One region of the Halomonas sp. MS1 genome, then DNA from elsewhere that is predicted to be linked to it. Evidence: predicted binding sites of a transcription regulator. Region 1 holds the regulator's gene; each other region holds the start of a gene.
What was found. The regulator LexA, encoded in region 1, represses DNA repair genes until DNA is damaged. The targets are predictions, from matches to a motif close to TACTGTNTANNTANACAGTA.
Positions count from the first base shown of each region.

Region 2: NF683_RS01515 (LexA family protein) is a predicted target of LexA. The motif match lies at 3,752-3,771, and genes of this name have one in related genera.
Region 3: NF683_RS11010 (LexA family protein) is a predicted target of LexA. The motif match lies at 1,657-1,676, and genes of this name have one in related genera.

Region 1 covers NZ_CP098926.1:3,531,628-3,537,521, forward strand. Annotated here, with positions in the region: gene NF683_RS16265 (ribonuclease J) at 1-957, opposite strand, end outside; gene purU (formyltetrahydrofolate deformylase) at 1,234-2,088, shown strand; gene NF683_RS16275 (energy-coupling factor ABC transporter permease) at 2,174-2,845, shown strand; gene lexA (transcriptional repressor LexA) at 2,906-3,583, opposite strand; gene NF683_RS16285 (TetR/AcrR family transcriptional regulator) at 3,911-4,588, shown strand; gene NF683_RS16290 (L,D-transpeptidase) at 4,566-5,087, shown strand; gene nagZ (beta-N-acetylhexosaminidase) at 5,169-5,894, shown strand, end outside.
Region 2 covers NZ_CP098926.1:310,849-316,742, forward strand. Annotated here, with positions in the region: gene NF683_RS01485 (hypothetical protein) at 1-117, shown strand, start outside; gene NF683_RS01490 (hypothetical protein) at 127-354, opposite strand; tRNA gene NF683_RS01495 (tRNA-OTHER) at 637-760, opposite strand; gene NF683_RS21255 (hypothetical protein) at 797-919, opposite strand; gene NF683_RS01500 (response regulator transcription factor) at 1,452-1,823, opposite strand; gene NF683_RS01505 (hypothetical protein) at 2,060-2,512, opposite strand; gene NF683_RS01510 (hypothetical protein) at 2,505-2,696, opposite strand; gene NF683_RS01515 (LexA family protein) at 2,985-3,728, opposite strand; gene NF683_RS01520 (Cro/CI family transcriptional regulator) at 3,847-4,059, shown strand; gene NF683_RS01525 (BRO family protein) at 4,195-4,926, shown strand; gene NF683_RS01530 (replication protein) at 4,923-5,834, shown strand; gene NF683_RS01535 (ATP-binding protein) at 5,824-5,894, shown strand, end outside.
Region 3 covers NZ_CP098926.1:2,411,848-2,417,741, reverse strand. Annotated here, with positions in the region: gene NF683_RS11025 (heme ABC transporter permease) at 1-135, opposite strand, end outside; gene ccmB (heme exporter protein CcmB) at 150-848, opposite strand; gene ccmA (cytochrome c biogenesis heme-transporting ATPase CcmA) at 897-1,517, opposite strand; gene NF683_RS11010 (LexA family protein) at 1,778-2,176, shown strand; gene NF683_RS11005 (IMPACT family protein) at 2,204-2,830, shown strand; gene NF683_RS11000 (sodium ion-translocating decarboxylase subunit beta) at 2,946-4,268, opposite strand; gene oadA (sodium-extruding oxaloacetate decarboxylase subunit alpha) at 4,281-5,894, opposite strand, start outside.

The DNA of each region.
Region 1 (5,894 bases):
CAGTTGTTCAATAGGGCGCTCGTTGCCTGGTATGGCTTTGGCAGAAAAAATGATGCTATCGCCTGGCTCAAGATCCACAAACGGGTGCCTCCGCTGTGCTAAGCGTTGCAGTGCTGCACGTGGTTCACCTTGGCTGCCCGTCGCAATAATCACCACCTCTTCTGGCGGCAGGTAGCCTAAATCATGGGGTGGTACTAGCGGTGGAAAGTCGTCTAGATACCCTAGGCCCTTCGCGACACTCACCATGCGTTCCATTGAACGGCCCATCAAGCTGACGCGTCGGCCGCACTGTTGGGCGGCAATTCCAATCGCTAATACGCGGGCAAGGTTGCTGGCAAAGCAAGATACCACCACGCGTCCTGTGCACTGTTTTAAGGTGTGAGCGAGTGCTTTAGCAACATCTCCTTCACTGCCCGAATGGCCGGGCATCGGGGCGTTAGTGGAGTCGCCTACGACGAGATCGATAGGCGCGAGCGCACGAAATTGAGCAGCGTTAATGGGCGAACCAATTAACGGATTAGGGTCTAGTTTCCAGTCCCCGGTGTGTAGCACGCGATAGTCGCCTGCCTGCATTAGGATTGAGCAGCTTTCAGGAATCGAATGGGTAACGTGAAGGTAACGCAGCGTGAAGGGGCCGAGCTCCATTGCATCACCCGGTTCCACAACGTTTATAGCGGCGCTACTAAGCTGGTGTTCTGCAAACTTATGGCGCAGCAATCCCGCCGCTAACGGCGTTGCAAAAATAGGGCAATTCCACTTAGGCCAGAGCCACGCCACGGCGCCAATATGATCTTCGTGGCCATGGGTAATGTAGAGTGCCTTTGGGGTAATGTTGAGTGCTGCTAATGTATCTGTATTGGGCACCTGCAGCGGGGAATTGGGTAGATCTTGGCGAATCATCATGCCGCAGTCGACGGCGATCCACTCATCATCGTATCCATACAACGTAAGGTTCATTCCAATTTCACCACACCCGCCTAGCGGCAGTAGGCGCAGGGGAGGGCGACGGCGGGGACGAAGTTGAACGCGTGGTGGGTGCATCAGTAATGAAAAGCCTAAAAAGTAAGACCTTAACTATACGGGAAGGCAGGGGCGGGTAACAATCATCGTGGCATTTGGCTGCGGTGCTTCCTTGATAAGCATAAGGTACACTATTTCGCCTATATACTGCTTCCCTACCGCTGGTAGGTGCTTGTCGAACGTGCCGTTAAAATATGTCAAGAGTGTTTATTTATGTCTCATTATTACCGTTTGGTGGTTTCTTGCCCTGATCAAGTGGGCATTGTGGCGCGTGTCTCAAGCTTTATTGCTCAACAAGGTGGTTCTATCACTGAAGCAAGTCAGCACTCTGATCTTGAGACCGGCCGATTCTTCATGCGATACGAAATTTTGGCAGATTCGTTGGGTATGTCGGCGGAGGCGTTACGTAGTGCGTTTGAGCCGGTGGCTAAAGCCTTCAATATGCAGTGGTCGCTCGTCGATACTCAAAAGCGTAGGCGTGTGGTGTTGATGGTGTCGCGGGAGTCTCACTGTCTGGTTGATCTGCTTTATCGTTGGCAGGCTGGGGAGCTTGATTGCGATATTGTCGGGGTTATTTCAAATCATGAGGATATGCGATCACTCACTGAGTGGTATGGCATTCCTTACCATCATGTGCCCGTAGATCCTGATAACAAGCAGGCTGCTTTCGAGCAGGTGCAAGCGCAGATTGATAGCGCAAGGGCTGACTGCGTTGTGCTGGCACGTTACATGCAAATTTTGCCACCTTCGCTCTGCTCGCGTTACGCGGGACGGGTGATTAACATCCACCACAGTTTCTTACCCTCTTTTGCCGGTGCTAAGCCCTACCATCAAGCTTACCAGCGTGGCGTTAAGCTAATCGGAGCTACCTGTCACTATGTCACTGAAGAACTGGATGCTGGGCCGATTATTGAACAAGATATTCATCGGGTAAGTCATTGCCATACGCCAACGGATCTCGTGCGCTTTGGGCGCGATGTCGAAAAAGCGGTATTGGCGCGTGGTTTACGATGGCATTTAGAAGACCGGGTATTAATCCATGGCAATAAGACCGTGGTGTTCAGCTGATCATGTTGTTTAGATACGCAGCGTTTTTAGTCAATTCGAGTTTACAGCTGGCTTGTCGTTAGCTGACGGGTAGATAGGGGCATCCATGTCTTTCGCGCAAAGTGTTTTAGCTCCCTGGGCATTGTTGCTGACGTGGTTGGTATCGTTGAGCGTACTTGCGTGGATGATATGGCTGCGCCCTTGGCGAGTGCTGATAGGCGATGTGGCTCTTCAGCATCGGTGGTTAGCCGCGACGCTCGCTGTGGTGTTGATGTGGCAACTGCGTGCTCAGGCAGTCGATTGGTTAACCCTGCACTTAGTCTTCACCGTCTTAATGACGTTGGTATTCAAAATGCCTCTCGCATTAATCAGCAATGTGCTGATTAATGTTGCGATGTCAGCCATTGGCCGTAACGAATGGGCGTTACTAGGCGCTAATGTGTTGGTAACCGGCATTGTACCTGCGGTCATTACCGGTCTGGTATGGCGATGGGTAGACCGGCGCCTGCCGGATAACTTGATGATCTTTTTATTCGTATGCGGCTTTTTTGGCGCAGCGCTGTCAACACTGGCAGGAGGGTTGTCGGCGGTCTTGCTAATCATGGTGGCGGGTACTGACTCTGAAGCTGTGTACTTAGCCCAAGAGTATGCGCGCTTCTTACCCCTGTTAATGCCCTCCGAGGCTTTTATCACAGGGATGTTACTCAGTATTTTATTGGTGTATCACCCGAGTTGGGTAGCTACGTTTAATGATCGTCGCTATATAGACTCTCAGTAACATTGCGATAGCCGGTGAGTATCTCTATCGAGTGCCTCACCGGCATTTACACTTACTCGCTTATCCCAGTGCTTGGCCGTTACCGCCACGTATGACACCAACTCCCACCCCTTCGATATCCAACTGCTGCGTACGCAGGTCAATTTCTATGGGCGCAAAGTCGCTGTTTTCAGCAATCAGCGTCACCGTATGGCCCTGTCGTTTAAAGCGTTTTACAGTGACTTCATCTTCTAACCTTGCCACCACGATTTGGCCATCACGAACCCGGTCGGTGCGATGCACGGCAAGAAGGTCGCCTTCCAGTATGCCAACATCCTTCATTGACAAGCCTCGCACCCGAAGAAGGTAATCCGCTTTGGGGGTAAAGTATTCAGCGGGGAGTGGGCAATAACGATCAATGTGTTCCGCTGCTAGAATCGGGCTTCCTGCGGCCACTTCGCCAATGACTGGTAAGCCATTCGGTAGTGGTTCTACGTTGGCGGCAGGCGCTGTTGCCGAGACATCACCGATATCCTGTGGTTCCTGATTAGGCAGTCGAATCCCCCGCGAGGTGTTACGGATAATGCGGATGGCACCTTTGCGCTCAAGCGCTCGTAAATGCTCTTCAGCAGCGTTAGGAGAACGAAAGCCTAGCGCTTTGGCAATTTCTGCGCGGGTCGGCGGATAGCCGAATTCAGACATCGTTTTAACAATAAAATCAAAAACATGCTGTTGACGAGCAGTAAGAGGACGCGACATAACAAACTCCAAAAAATTGAACAAGACAGTGGCTACATGTCGGCTTAAACAGTATGTGGTTAAGTATACAGTATGTTGCTCTGTCCAGTACATGCTAGAGCGTTTCGCTATGGCATGGCAGTCATTATGCGAATGGTGTCAGGAATGGAGATAGGAACGACGAGTGTGAGGGGCTCTGTCGACGGAGCGTCTGATGGCAGGTGTTTGAATAGGGGCCTAGGGTGCATTTGAGCGTTGGGTAAAAAGCTAAAGATAAGTGATTGAGCCAAATAGCGTTATGGCATAGTATTTAACGATGTTTTAAACACTCGTTTTCTGGAGGGCGCTATGGCGCAATCTGATACGGTAACACGTATCCTCGATACCGCTGAGGTGCTGTTTGCCGAGCGTGGTTTTGCCGAAACATCGCTACGCAATATCACCAGTAAAGCACGGGTTAATTTGGCTGCCGTCAATTACCACTTTGGTTCTAAAAAGGCGCTTATCCAGGCGGTATTTGCGCGCTATTTAGATCCCTTCTCACAACGTTTTCACACGGCGCTTGATGAGCTGGAAGCGCAGTACAACGGTGATGTGATTCCGCTTGAAGTGCTGTTGGAAACAATGGCAAGCACGGTGCTGGCAGTGCCAGCTGAGCGCAATAGCCTGAAGGTGTTTATGCGTCTGCTAGGGTTGGCGTATAGCCAGGCACAAGGGCATTTACGCCGTTATATCCAACAGCAGTACGGAGACGTGTTTACCCGCTTTACTGAGTTGGTGCGCCAGGCAACGCCAGATTTACCTGATGCTGAGCGTTTTTGGCGACTGCATTTCATGCTGGGCACCGTGATTTTTACGCTGTCGGGTTTAGATGCGCTGCGTGACATTGCCGCGAAAGACTATAATGAGCAAGTAACCGTCAGGGATTTGGTAAGACGTTTACGCCCTGTCGTGGTTGCTGCCATGAATGCTCCGCTACCGCCTGCTGCTGATGAAGGACATTATGCGAACGCCCACGCTAGCTGAACTACCCCCGCAGAATGGTGGTTGGATAGACATCAATATCAAACACCAGCAGCTATGCTGGTGGCAAGGGCGCACGCTGCAGTACACGTGCGCTGTGTCCACCGGTGAAAAAGGCGTAGGGCAGCAGGAAGGCAGTGGTCAAACCCCCCTGGGATGGCATTATATCCGCGCATCGATAGGGGGCGGTTTAGCTGATAATGCTGTTTTTCGGGGGCGGCGGTGGACTGGGGAAGTGTTTACGTCGGCGCTTGCGGCGGAATTCCCTCATCGTGATTGGATCTTAACGCGCATTATGTGGCTCTGTGGTTTAGAGAGAGGAGTGAATCGAGGCGGGGATGTCGACACTCAGCGTCGTTTTATCTATCTTCATGGCACGCCACCTGATCAACCGATGGGCGTGGCCGCTTCACATGGGTGTATTCGGCTGCGCAATGATGATCTGCTTTATCTTTTTGAACATGCGCCGCCGGGCACACCCGTTTGGCTTCATAATGGCTAAGCGTAGGCAGCTTATTATTGATTTTTTGACACGAGAGATTGATCAACTAAAATTGACGGCCCTTTTGTTGGATCCATCACAATGACTCAATCTTTAGGCCCGGTCATGCTTGACCTTGAAGGGCCGCGATTAACCAAAGCTGAAAAACATCTTTTGATGGACCCTGCTGTGGGCGGTGTCATTTTATTCGCTAGAAATGTCGAGAATGCTTACCAGGTTAGAAAGCTTTGCAGTGATATTCGTCGTGTTCGCGGCGAGCTGTTACTTGGTATTGATCAAGAAGGCGGTCGCGTTCAGCGAATTAAAGAAGGCGTTACTCGCATGCCAGCCATGGCACGCATTGGTGATCAATTCGCTGAGGATTCGGCATCCGGTCTTGCACTAGCAAAAGACGCGGGTTGGTTGCTGGGCATGGAAATGGCTGCTTGCGGTCTGGATATCAGCTTTGCGCCTGTTTTAGATGTCGAAAGTGGCATCTCTAGTGTTATCGGTGATCGCAGCTTCAGCACCGACCCTGCACACGTCGCTGCGCTGGGTCAGTGTTTTATCAACGGTTTGCATGAAGCGGGTATGGCGGCGGTAGGTAAGCATTTTCCTGGCCATGGTGGCGTTGCCGCTGACTCCCATGTGGCGTTACCTGTGGATGACCGTCCGCTGGCGCTTATTAAACAGCGCGATCTTGTTCCGTTTAGCCAGCTTGCTACTCAGCTTGATGGTGTTATGCCTGCCCATGTTATTTATAGTGCGTTTGACTCACGTCCTGCTGGCTTCTCACCTAGTTGGTTGGGAATGTTAAGAGAGTCCCTG
Region 2 (5,894 bases), 1.4 Mb from region 1:
ATTAGCATCCAGATACCCCTTGGCGCTTCCCTGAGTCCCGACAGGGCAAGAGGTATTTGGATGCTGGCTCTATTCTCAGCCGAGCCAGCAGGCTTTAGGCCTCACTATCGCAGGTAGCGCGTGTTGCTAGGTCGCTCTGTCTATAAGAGCATCTGCAATCTCAAAAGCCTCATCAGCTAAAGCCTCATGCCAATTTTGACTAGCACCGTTGCGAGGCTTGTAGCGCGTGGAGTGCGAGAGCATCCCTTGAGCCATTGCTGTTGCTATTGCAAGGCGTTGCTCGTTAAAGGCCCCTGCGCGCTGCTTATCATTGCTAAGCTGCTCTCTTAATAAGTCTCCCAGGCTGGATGCCATACCCACCTCCTGTTGATTAGCCGCTAAATGCTCACAAACCGGCAGCCGCTCTCTCCCAGCAGCCTCAAACGACGACTGACCCGCTTGGACCTCCCCTCAGTTTTGCTGACTAGCTTGCGGATGGTTTTTTTTCGCGAATTACTTATTTTCCCAAAGAACGAAGAATGGCCTTCGCAGCTTAACCGCCTAGATGATTCGGCTAGCTTTTGCCTTGATTGATCTCTGATAATTTGCTCATGAGTGCTCATAACGCTCTCCTGTTAATCCGTGAAACATCGGGATGGGGATTGGCTGGATTCGAACCAGCAATACGGCTCTAGAACCGTCTGAGATACTAAGGGCGCGACCCTTTCGTAGTGCTCAGCTCTTGCTCGGCAAGCGGCATGTCCAATTTGCCTACAATCCCCATCCCGATGCCCGCTCAGTGAACGGGCTGGTCAAATCAATTCAGCTTTTCTGAAATCTCGTCAGCATCCATACCCTTGTCTTCACAGTGGGCTTCAAAAGCCGCCCAATGCTCAGCCAGAAATGAATCGATGCATTCTTTATCTGCGCTATCCAACATGCTTGCTCTCCAACCTCAGCCGACTCCCCATGAATCGGCTCAGGAACGCCCACTCTTGCGAATGGGCTAATGGCACTCTCGCAGTTCCCGCGCCTTCTCAACCGCTTGCGATAGCAGCCGATCCAGATTCGTCATTGGTTGGGCTTGCACTTCCTCCACGCTACGTCATCGCATACATAACGCTTCACAGGTCTCATACGACGCCAGCGCTACAGTGCTGTTGCCCTACTTGGCTTTGGCAGGGACTGGCGAAGATAGCGATGGTGGTTTACCCCAGGCTCCGTAGATCACTGGCAGCCATCGCCTCACTTGCTTTTGCCGGTACTGACCCCGGCGTGATCTTCAGTCGAGCGGCTACGTTAAAGCCGGTGCCAACCGCGTTAGGTTCTAGCCTCTCGGCATGCGCCTAGCGCCCCACTTGGGTCTCTCGAAAGCACTCATCTAGTGAGCGGATGCATTGGCCCAAGCACCGGGGGATCGCAGATTGTGTAAAGAGCGTCCACATTGCCCGGTGGTGCGGGTCGTGCTGCTACTAGGCGATCATCTGAACCTGATCCGCCCGTCTGGCGACGCGAGTCTTGCCTGATCGGCGCATCGCATCGTCTGTGCCTGTGAGCATTGCTACGGATAGCAGCGCGCACATGGCGATCTTTCCTGCGTATCGAATCCATCCTTTGGCCTGGGCCTTTGCTACGGCGGCAGTGCCTCTGGTGACGCCTAGGCGGTGGTAGGCTCGCTCTAATGAGCCGCGCACCGTGCGAGGGCTTAGGTTGATTGCCTTGGCAATCTCCTTCTGGGTCATGCCGCTAGCTAGATGGAGAAGGCTTATCGCTTCGGATGACGTAAGGCCGTTGCCCCGCTCCTCGCTTACCTCTGCTATCCAGCCGTTGTGCATGATTTCCATGAGTAGTCCTGCTTGCCTGCTGCGTTGTTCGATGTGAATAAAATTAGCAGTGCTTCTTATTAATTGCAACAGCAGTGCTGCTAATAATTTATAAAAATAAGCTAAGTGGCTGAAAAACAATAATCAGTGGTGTTAAAAAATATTGGAAATAGTATTTTTAGGTGGCGCTATCTGTTTTGAAGGCACAAAAAAACCCGCCTCGCGGGCGGGATCTTCATTTTTCTACTGGCGAGTATTTAAGATTCTTCATCATCTGAGGAAGGCGAGGCGGCTGGCTGGGTGGTACCTGATTTATTCGACGAAGCCCTGTTGCCCCATTGGTAACCGCCAAATATACCAATGACCAAAGGCCCCATCAGCTTGAAGATTTCAAGGACTAAATCTCCCGCCTCAAGAAATATAGCTACAAGCGTAAACACGACGAACACTAGGCTCATCAAGCCAACGAAAATATAGCGATGTATTAGATGAGCGTTATACTGATTGAAGCGCTGAGAATGAAATGTACTCTGCGCTTTGATAGAGGCCATGGCTATCCGTTCGTTGGACTCTATTTCTTTGCCCTGAACCTCCATCTCAGCACGTTTTATTTCTAATTCCGAATCTCTTGTCTCTACAAGCTGTTGCACTACCGCTGCCAGCTGCTTTGCATCCTCAGAAGATGGCCCATCTTCTTGGTGGTTAGTCAAGAATCACCTCGTAACGCGGTTTTTCAAGTTTTGCTTCGAAATAGCCGAAATCAGAGGCGCCGATTTTCGGAGGTACAAACTTAGCCTTAGTGTTCTTACCTGACCGGTACTCAGCGACTAACTTTTCAGCAGTTAGCTTGCGCTTAGTAATCAAGCGAGAACCAAATGTAGCCGTGGTAATCATTAGCCTTCCCCTTGCTGGTAAGGTTATCTACTAGCTTAGGCAAGCAAGCCATAAGCTAGTTCCATTCTTTTTATTATATTTTATAGTCAATTAGTTAAATTTTCGCTCATAGCGATTCAGCAACTATTCATAGTTTAATACACTGAAAAACGTCACTTGTCACGCTGAAATCGTAGCGCACTTCCATGCGTAATGCATCTGCTGGCTGGTACGCCGGGGTACATGCCCAGAAAGCTTAATAATAAACCTCACGAGCCCCTCAGTCTTCACGCTTGTCTGGCAGACCTTCTAACCCGCCCTAGGCGTCCTCAGCCACATGGTTGCGATAACCACGCCAATAATCTGGCAGTTTCCATTAATGGGCACCCAAGGCTCAGGCCAGCCAGGATTGCGAGCCTTGAGCATTTTCTTGCCGCCCGGCTCTTCAACGTACTGCTTGAAAGTCGCCTCATTATCATCAGTAAGCATTGCGACGACGTCATCGCCGTCGAAAGGCACTACCTCTGGATCGACGTAGATGATTAGTCCTGGTTCATACCTTGGAGCCATGGACTGGCCTTTGACGCGCAAGGCAAAGGTTGATTCTGAGCATGCTGGCGGCCTAGGTACCACCTCCTCGCTCAAGAAATCGACATTGCAGACTTCTGTCCATGCTCCGGCCTGCACCCAAGAGATTACGGGGACGTAGCCTTCCATTTTTGGTGCGGGCGCAACATTAGATTCTGTCTTAATTGGCGTTACATTTGAGCCGACGATCCTCTCGCCAGTTAAGCGCGGGCTGACTTCGCTTGGATCAAAATCCAAAGCCCTAGAAAGCTTTAACAAAGCATCCAGGTTTAGTGCTATACGCCCGTTCATGTACTGGCTCACAGCGCTCTGGCCGCCCCACCCACAAGCGGCTGCAACGTCATCCTGGTTTAGCTTTCCGCCACGGGCACGCGCCGCATCTTTACGTGCGTTAAAAATCGCCTTTAAGCGCTTCGCCTCCTGATCTTGCTCAGGAGTAAGAGGTGTTCTGACAGGTTTTTTCATACCTCTTAATTTATAAGCATCGCTAATGTCAGCGCAAACAGCAGGAAGTGCGGATTGTTGCTGATATAAATTAGCAGTGCTACTATCATAAGCAAGGAAAGAGCCACAGGAAGCTACCATGCGTGAAATCCCTATTCGTGAGTACGTGAAAGACCGAACTCAAGACGTGGTGGCCCAGCAAATAGGGGTCACTCAGAGCGGTTTATCACAGATGCTCCGCAGCTCAAGAAAGATATTCGTTCGCCTTGATGAGAAAGGAACTCTTTTAGGCGCATATGAGACCCGCTCAATTGGTCGCAACTCGGTCAATGAGAACAAGTGTACAGCTTGATAGAGATTTTTTAATCGGGCTGGAACGCCCTGTTCGGATTTACAGGTAGGTGGGCAAACGCCCAAAACGGAAAAGCCCGGCGCTGCTGGGGAGCATTTGCCGGGCTTTAAATCACTAACTATGGAGTTAACTCTAATGCAAAACATTCAGCCGTTCAACTTCGAAAAGAATCAAGTTCGCGTTATTCAGGATGATAACGGCAAGCCTCTGTTCGTTGCGAAGGATGTAGCAAAAGCGCTTGGCTACAACTGGCAGGTGGCTCTTGTTAAGCACGTCCCCGAAGAATGGAAGGGGGTTACTCAGAGTAATACCCCTTCTGGCGTCCAGCGTTTAACGGTCCTGACCGAGCAAGGCTTGTATTTCTTCACGGCTCGCAGCGACAAGCCTAAGGCGCTTCCGTTTCAAAAATGGCTTGCTGGTGAAGTGCTGCCCTCTATTCGCAAGACTGGCGGCTACCAATCACAACCAGCCTTCCAAGTACCGCAGTCAATGGCCGAAGCCTTACGCCTTGCCGCCGATCAAGCCGAGCAGATCGAAGAACAGCAACGCCAGATTGAGCAAGCCCGTCCTTCTGTCGAGTTCGTAGAGCGCTATGTCGATGTAGGGACCACTAAGACCATCCGAGAAACCGCCAAGATCCTTGGGCTACCCGAGAAGGCGTTCATCCAAGCGATGATCGAAGACAAGATTCTCTATCGCCAGTCGGGCAACCTCTTGCCGCACCAGAAGCACCACGCTGCCGAACGCTTCGACGTTAAGACTGGCGAGCGTAACGGTCACGCATACACACAAACCCGCGTCACTTCTGCCGGTATTGGCTACCTAGCCAATTTCTACGGCCATTGGATTGGCGAGGTGGCCGCATGAGCAATCTAGCTTACCTACCCGGCCACGAACCGCAGGAGTCGCCCCAGGAGGGCGCTTCCAAATCCAAGGAGGCACGCTTGAAAGATGGCTTTGTTGCCGTGCCACGCGAGCTGATGAAGGCGTTAGCTAATGCACCTTTAACTAGCCGTGAGTGGCGCGTGCTAACCGTCTTTCAGATTGAGACGCTTGGCTGGCACCGTCCGTCTGTATGGCTTGCTGCAAGCATTATCAGCAAAGAATGCGGGTTGCCTGAAACAAAATGCAGTGAAGCGTTAAACAGCTTAATTCGTAAGCGCGTTTTGATTCGCGAGGGCGGCAGTCGATCTCCTTCACGTATAAATACGACAGTTTCAGAATGGGATTTTTCAGCTCATAAGAGCCGAGTTTCACCAAAACGGAAAGACAATCCAAAGTGGTGTGACTCTCACCAAGATGGTGAAACTCAATCTCACCAAGATGGTGATGCACTTAAAGAAAGGAAAGAAAATATAGAACCTAAAGGTTCTATAGATACGTCCGGTAAAAAACCGAAGTCGAAATATAAGTTCGAGCAAGCCGACATGGATCTTGCTGAACAAATGGCTTTGAACGTCGACGCTCTTGCTGGCGAACCTGGGAAACACAACCTCAAAGCCTGGGCAAATGATATCCGCCTGATGCGTGAGCGCGATGGCCACAAGATTGAGCAAATCACCTACCTGATCAACTGGGTTGCCAAAGACACTTTCTGGCGCCGTAACGTCCTATCCCCTGCCAAGCTACGCGAGAAATGGCAGCAGCTTGTGATCCAGGCCAAAACCCAGCACGAGCAAAAGAAATCGCGCCTGACGCCTGGGCGACACACCGGCTTAGAAAACACCAGCACCGAAGGCTTGGTTGTGCAGGAGGACGGTACTTATGAATTCTAGCAATTTGCTTTCGGCAATCGATAACGCTGAAAAAGCTACAGCTTTTTGCGAAAAGCACGG
Region 3 (5,894 bases), 1.1 Mb from region 1:
GGGAGCAAATACCAGCCCCCAAACGCTTCCCAGCAGCAACAGGAGCACCGCCGCTGCCCAGAACCAGGGCTGAAGCTTGGCGCTAATCGCGTAGAACCACTTGGGTGATCTCAGTTTATTTATAAAGGCCCACATGGTGTTTTCGTCCTTTAACCGTTGATGCTGATGCGTAGCGAGGCGGCAATAGCCCAAGGTGCTAGCATTAACGAAATCGCTAAAAGTGCGCCCAAAATAGCCAGATGCGCCGCGATACCATCGCCTAAAATAGCGGCCTGCACGGCGCCAGCACCAAAAATAAGCACTGGAATATAGAGCGGCAGCACCAGCAGTGACAGCAATACACCGCCGCGAGCTAATCCGACGGTCAGCGCGGCGCCAATCGCACCAATCAAGCTGAGGCTTGCGGTTCCCAATGCCAGCGATAGCGCTAAAACCATGTAACTACCGGCAGGAAGTGCCAACATGATACCTAAAATCGGCGCCATAAGTGCCAAAGGCAGTCCTGTCAGCAGCCAGTGAACAGCAACTTTGGCAAGGCTAAGCGCCGCCAGCGGCTGAGGGGCTAACAGTAGCTGCTCCAAACTACCGTCGTCGTAGTCGCTCCGGAACAGACTATCCAGAGAAAGCAATGCCGCTAGCAATGCCGCCACCCACAGCAACCCAGGCGCTATTTCTGCCAGTAACTGGGGATCAGGTGAAATGCCGATCGGAAAGAGCGTAATCACCAAGGCAAAGAACACCAATGGGTTAAGCACTTCACCACGACGACGTAGCAACAGCGTTAGATCTCGCTTAAAGGTGGCACTAATGGCGACCATGAGCCCACCGGAAGGCGCATGCATCGACATTTCTGGGATGCCTGTCGTGGCGTGTGAGCTTGGCAACGCTGTCTCCTTCTACCCCAGTTGAACGCGCCTAAGCACGGATGATGCGGTTAACTCATGATGTGTCGTCACTAAGACACAGCCTCCCGCGTTGGCATGCGCAACAAGCTGCGCTTCTAGTGCTGCCACTCCGTGGCGATCAATGGCTGTAAAAGGTTCATCCAGGACCCACAATGCCCGCTTAGTAAGCGTCAGTCTCGCAAGGGCAATTCGCCGCTGCTGCCCAGCAGAAAGCTGCCCGGCGGGTACATCCTCAAAGCCACTCAGCCCAACCTGTGCCAGCGCTTCTTCACGCTGGTAATCGTCGCCTTTTTCGCCGCTAAGCGCTTGGTACCACGCTAAGTTTTCCAGCGGAGAAAGCCCCGCTTTTATGCCAGGGGCATGCCCTAAATAGAGTAGATTGGCGAGAAAATGTTCACGCACCTCGCGCATTGAGTCGCCATTCCAATAAATGTCGCCATGGTAGTCGCTCAACTGGCCTGAAAGAATTTTCAACAGTGTCGTTTTTCCGCTCCCGTTAGGGCCTTCGATACGCACTATTTCGCCACGTTGAATATCAAGATCTAGCCCCTCAAACAGCCAACGATCATCGCGTTCACAGGCTAGCTGTCGGGCTTGTAGGCAGAGGCTCAAGGATATCTCCAGGCACGTAGATTTTGCGTCGAACTCTACACGGAAAGCCCCTTTCTCGCCAGTCGCTCTCTGCGGTCAGGGGTCGCATCACACTTCAACCAATCTTCGCTTAAGAACAATAGACAATGCAGAGCACTAGCACTGTATGCAAAAACAGGTCTATACTACAAACACTGTATGAAAAAACATTACCGATTATAAACACAGCAATCTGCTCAATTACACGCCTAGGGAGCGGGCGCTGCATTGGAGAAAACTGCATGACGATGACAATGCCAACACCCTTGAACATAACTCAACATGCGCTATCTCAAACGACGTCGAATACAGGTCGCCCTATTTATTCGGCACCTCGTGTAACGCGGCGCAACACTTATGCGCTTCGCGTGCGCGGCAACAGAATGCGTGAATGCAATCTATTCGATGGCGATGTCATCATTATTCGCCGCTATCAACAAGGTAGCCATCAAGAAACCGCTATCGCGACGATAAACCAGCGAGAAGTTGCCCTAAAGCAACTTTCCATTAGTCGACTGGGCGTTCACTTATGGCCCGAAGATGCAGCCATGCCTGCCGTCTTCCTGCATAATTGTGATATTCAAGTGCTGGGAATGGTAATGGGCGTCGAGCATGGCGCTAACAACACTCGGCACCACTAATTCGCCACCCGCTTTAGGGAGCATCGATTGCGTTACCGAGTTCCAGACCTAGCATCCGCCACATGGCATACCGCTGAAATTGAGGTTGAAAAAAGTCGCTTCCTCACGTGGATATGCCATGCACCCAGCACAGCTGACCATCATGCAATGCTGCAGGCAGCAAAAACCGCCCACCCCAACGCAAGTCATCACTGCACGGCCTTTATTGCTGGCCCTCCTGGTGAACAAACACACATAGGGTTCTCTGATGATGGCGAACCCGGCGGCACAGCCGGCAGGCCCATGTATCAAGCCTTGCTCGGTAGCCAGATGGGTGAAGTAGGCTGTGTGGTGATTCGTTACTTTGGCGGCACCAAGTTGGGCACGGGTGGACTCGCCCGAGCTTACGCACAGTCGGTTAACGCCGGGATTGAAACATTACCTACCCGCGAAGTCGTCGAGCGGGATAACTACCAACTGCGTGTCAACTTTGCCCATGAAGCCGTCGCGCGCGCTTGGTGTGATGAGCAGAAAATTCCCGTCCAACAGGCAGAGTACGATGGCAACGGCGTATGCCTTACGATTGGCTGGCCAAGAGATGAGGCCTTAAATTTCACTACGCTTGAAAATCGCCTAAAGACAGCCCTCGATATTCAAAAAGTGCCGCCACAATAAGATTATTATATCGCTGACAAAAAACGCGACTTACGCGAGCAATTGCTCGGTAAGCCGCGTTTTAGTCGCTAACCATTACGTAACGATAACTGCGCAATGGCACTGCTAGCGGGTTTTAGCCTAAATATTTAATCATCACACCCGCCGCAACAGCAGAACCGATAACACCGGCCACATTAGGGCCCATGGCATGCATCAGCAGGAAGTTATGCGGGTTCGACTCCAAGCCAACCTTATTAGCTACTCGCGCGGCCATCGGTACTGCCGAAACACCTGCGGCACCAATCAGCGGATTAATCGGCATTTTGCTGACAAGGTTCATCAGCTTCGCCATCAACACGCCTGCGGCCGTGCCAATACCAAACGCCACAATACCCAGACCCAAGATACCCAGCGTTTCGAATGCCAGAAAGCTATCTGCCATCAGCTTGGAACCCACCGATAGTCCTAAGATAATCGTCACGATATTGATCAGAGCGTTTTGCGCCGTATCCGATAAGCGCTCAACCACACCGCATTCACGCATCAAGTTACCAAAGCAGAACATCCCTAACAGCGGCGCTGCATCAGGTAGGAAAAGCGCGACGGCAATCAATAACATCAGCGGGAAAACGATCTTTTCCAGTTTGGATACCGGACGCAGCTGCGTCATCTTAATTTGACGCTCTTTCTGCGTGGTCAGCAGCCGCATAATCGGCGGCTGAATCAGCGGCACCAGCGCCATGTAGGCGTACGCCGCCACTGCGATAGCACCCAGCAACTCAGGAGCCAATACGCTTGATACATAAATAGACGTTGGACCATCAGCACCGCCGATAATACCAATGGCGGCCGCTTGATTAAGCGAAAAGTCCATCACCCCCAGTGAGGTCAGCATCACAGCACCAAACAGTGTGGCAAAAATGCCAAACTGAGCAGCCGCGCCTAAAAAGAGCGTCCGCGGGTTAGCCAATAACGGGCCGAAGTCGGTCATGGCCCCCACGCCCATAAAGATAATCAGTGGCGCAATACCAGAGGCAATCGCTACTTTATAGAAGTTATAGAGCATTCCATCGCTATAACCTACGCCAACCGCAATATCCTTTGCCGCACGCAATTGATCGGGAGCTGCAGTATCGTGGGCAATCGCTTTAAGCGACTCTCGCCAAGCTTCCACACCACTTAATGGATCAAGGGTAGCGCCCAGTACGGAAGCTATCTGCTGCAGCACAGCAGGTTTTGCCACCTCAATCGCTTGATCGAGCGCTGAGATTGCCAAGCCCGCCTCAGGGATATTGGCAAGAATGCCGCCAAACCCAATTGGCACCAGCAGCAACGGCTCAAACTTCTTGTGAATGGCAAGATAGAGCAGCCCAAGCCCTACCAAAATCATGGCCGCCTGACCAAGCTCAAGGTTATAAAGCCCCGAGCCCTCCCATAAGGTAATTAGTTTTTCCATTGCCAAATGCCCTTAAAGCTCGATCAGCGAATCGCCGACGGTGACGCTGTCACCCTCGCTGACGTTAACTTTCGATACGGTACCGGCACTACTGGCACGCACTTCGGTTTCCATTTTCATGGCTTCCAAAATAATCACCACATCGCCATCCGCTACTTGGTCACCCGGGCGTACATTGACCTTGAAGATATTGCCAGCAAGCGGTGCATCAATGCTTTCTCCACTAGATGCAGGCGCTTCCTCTTTGGGTGCGTTAGCACTCATTGCCGCCTGTTCCTGCACCGCGCCTATCTCGCCACCTTCAGACACTTCCACTACAAACGCTTTGCCATTGAGCTTAACGGTGTACGTTTCCGGGCCACTCGAAACCATTGGCGCTTTGTTTGCGGCTTTTGCCGGTACGTTAGCGCTTTTCGCCTCAGCCACTTGAGGGGCGGGTTCAAAGGCATCCGGGTTGTCACGATTTTTAAGGAATTTCAGACCAATTTGCGGGAACAGCGCGTAGGTCAGCACGTCATCTATTCCCTGCTCGCCGCTGGCAATACGAATGCTGTCTGCGCTCGCTTTTTCTTTAAGCTCGGTCGCTAGTCGGTCCATTTCTGGCGACAGGTTATCTGCCGGGCGACAGGTGATCGGTTCGCCACCTTCGAGCACGCGTTTTTGCAGCTCTGCATTAAACGGCGCGGGCGCGGAGCCGTATTCACCTTTTAGCAACGCCTGAACTTCTTTGGAGATGGACTTGTAACGCTCGCCCATCATCACGTTCATCACTGCTTGAGTACCCACAATCTGAGAGGTCGGCGTCACCAGCGGAATAAAGCCTAGGTCTTCGCGTACCCGGGGGATTTCATTCAACACATCGTCGAGTTTATCGCCGGCGCCCTGCTCTTTAAGCTGGCCTTCCATGTTAGTGAGCATGCCGCCAGGCACTTGGGCAATCAAAATGCGTGAGTCAATACCGCGCAACGAGCCTTCGAACGCCGCATACTTTTTGCGCACTTCACGGAAATAGCTGGCGATATCTTCCAACAATTCCAGGTCAAGACCGGTATCGCGATCGGTATCTTTGAGCATGGCCACGACAGATTCAGTCGGACTATGACCATACGTCATGGACATGGAAGAGATCGCAGTATCGACATTATCGACGCCTGCCTCGACGGCTTTCAAAATTGTCGAGGTCGACAACCCGGTAGTCGCATGACAATGCAAGTGAACGGGAATAGACAGCTCTTTTTTCAACCGCGTGACAAGATCATAGGCAATATAAGGCGTCAGAAGCCCCGCCATATCCTTGATAGCCAGTGAGTCAGCGCCCATTGCGGCAATGGTTTTAGCGAGCTCTACCCAGCTATCCAGGGTATGTACCGGGCTAACCGTATAAGAGATGGTGCCTTGTGCATGTCCACCTACTTGGCGAACCGCCTTGATCGCACGCTCAAGATTGCGCGGATCATTCATCGCGTCAAACACGCGGAACACATCAACCCCGTTGGTCTTAGCGCGCTCGACAAATTTATCAACCACGTCATCGGCGTAGTGGCGATAGCCTAATAAGTTTTGGCCACGCAACAACATCGCTTGAGGTGTATTCGGCATCGCCTCTTTCAGTGCCCGAATACGCTC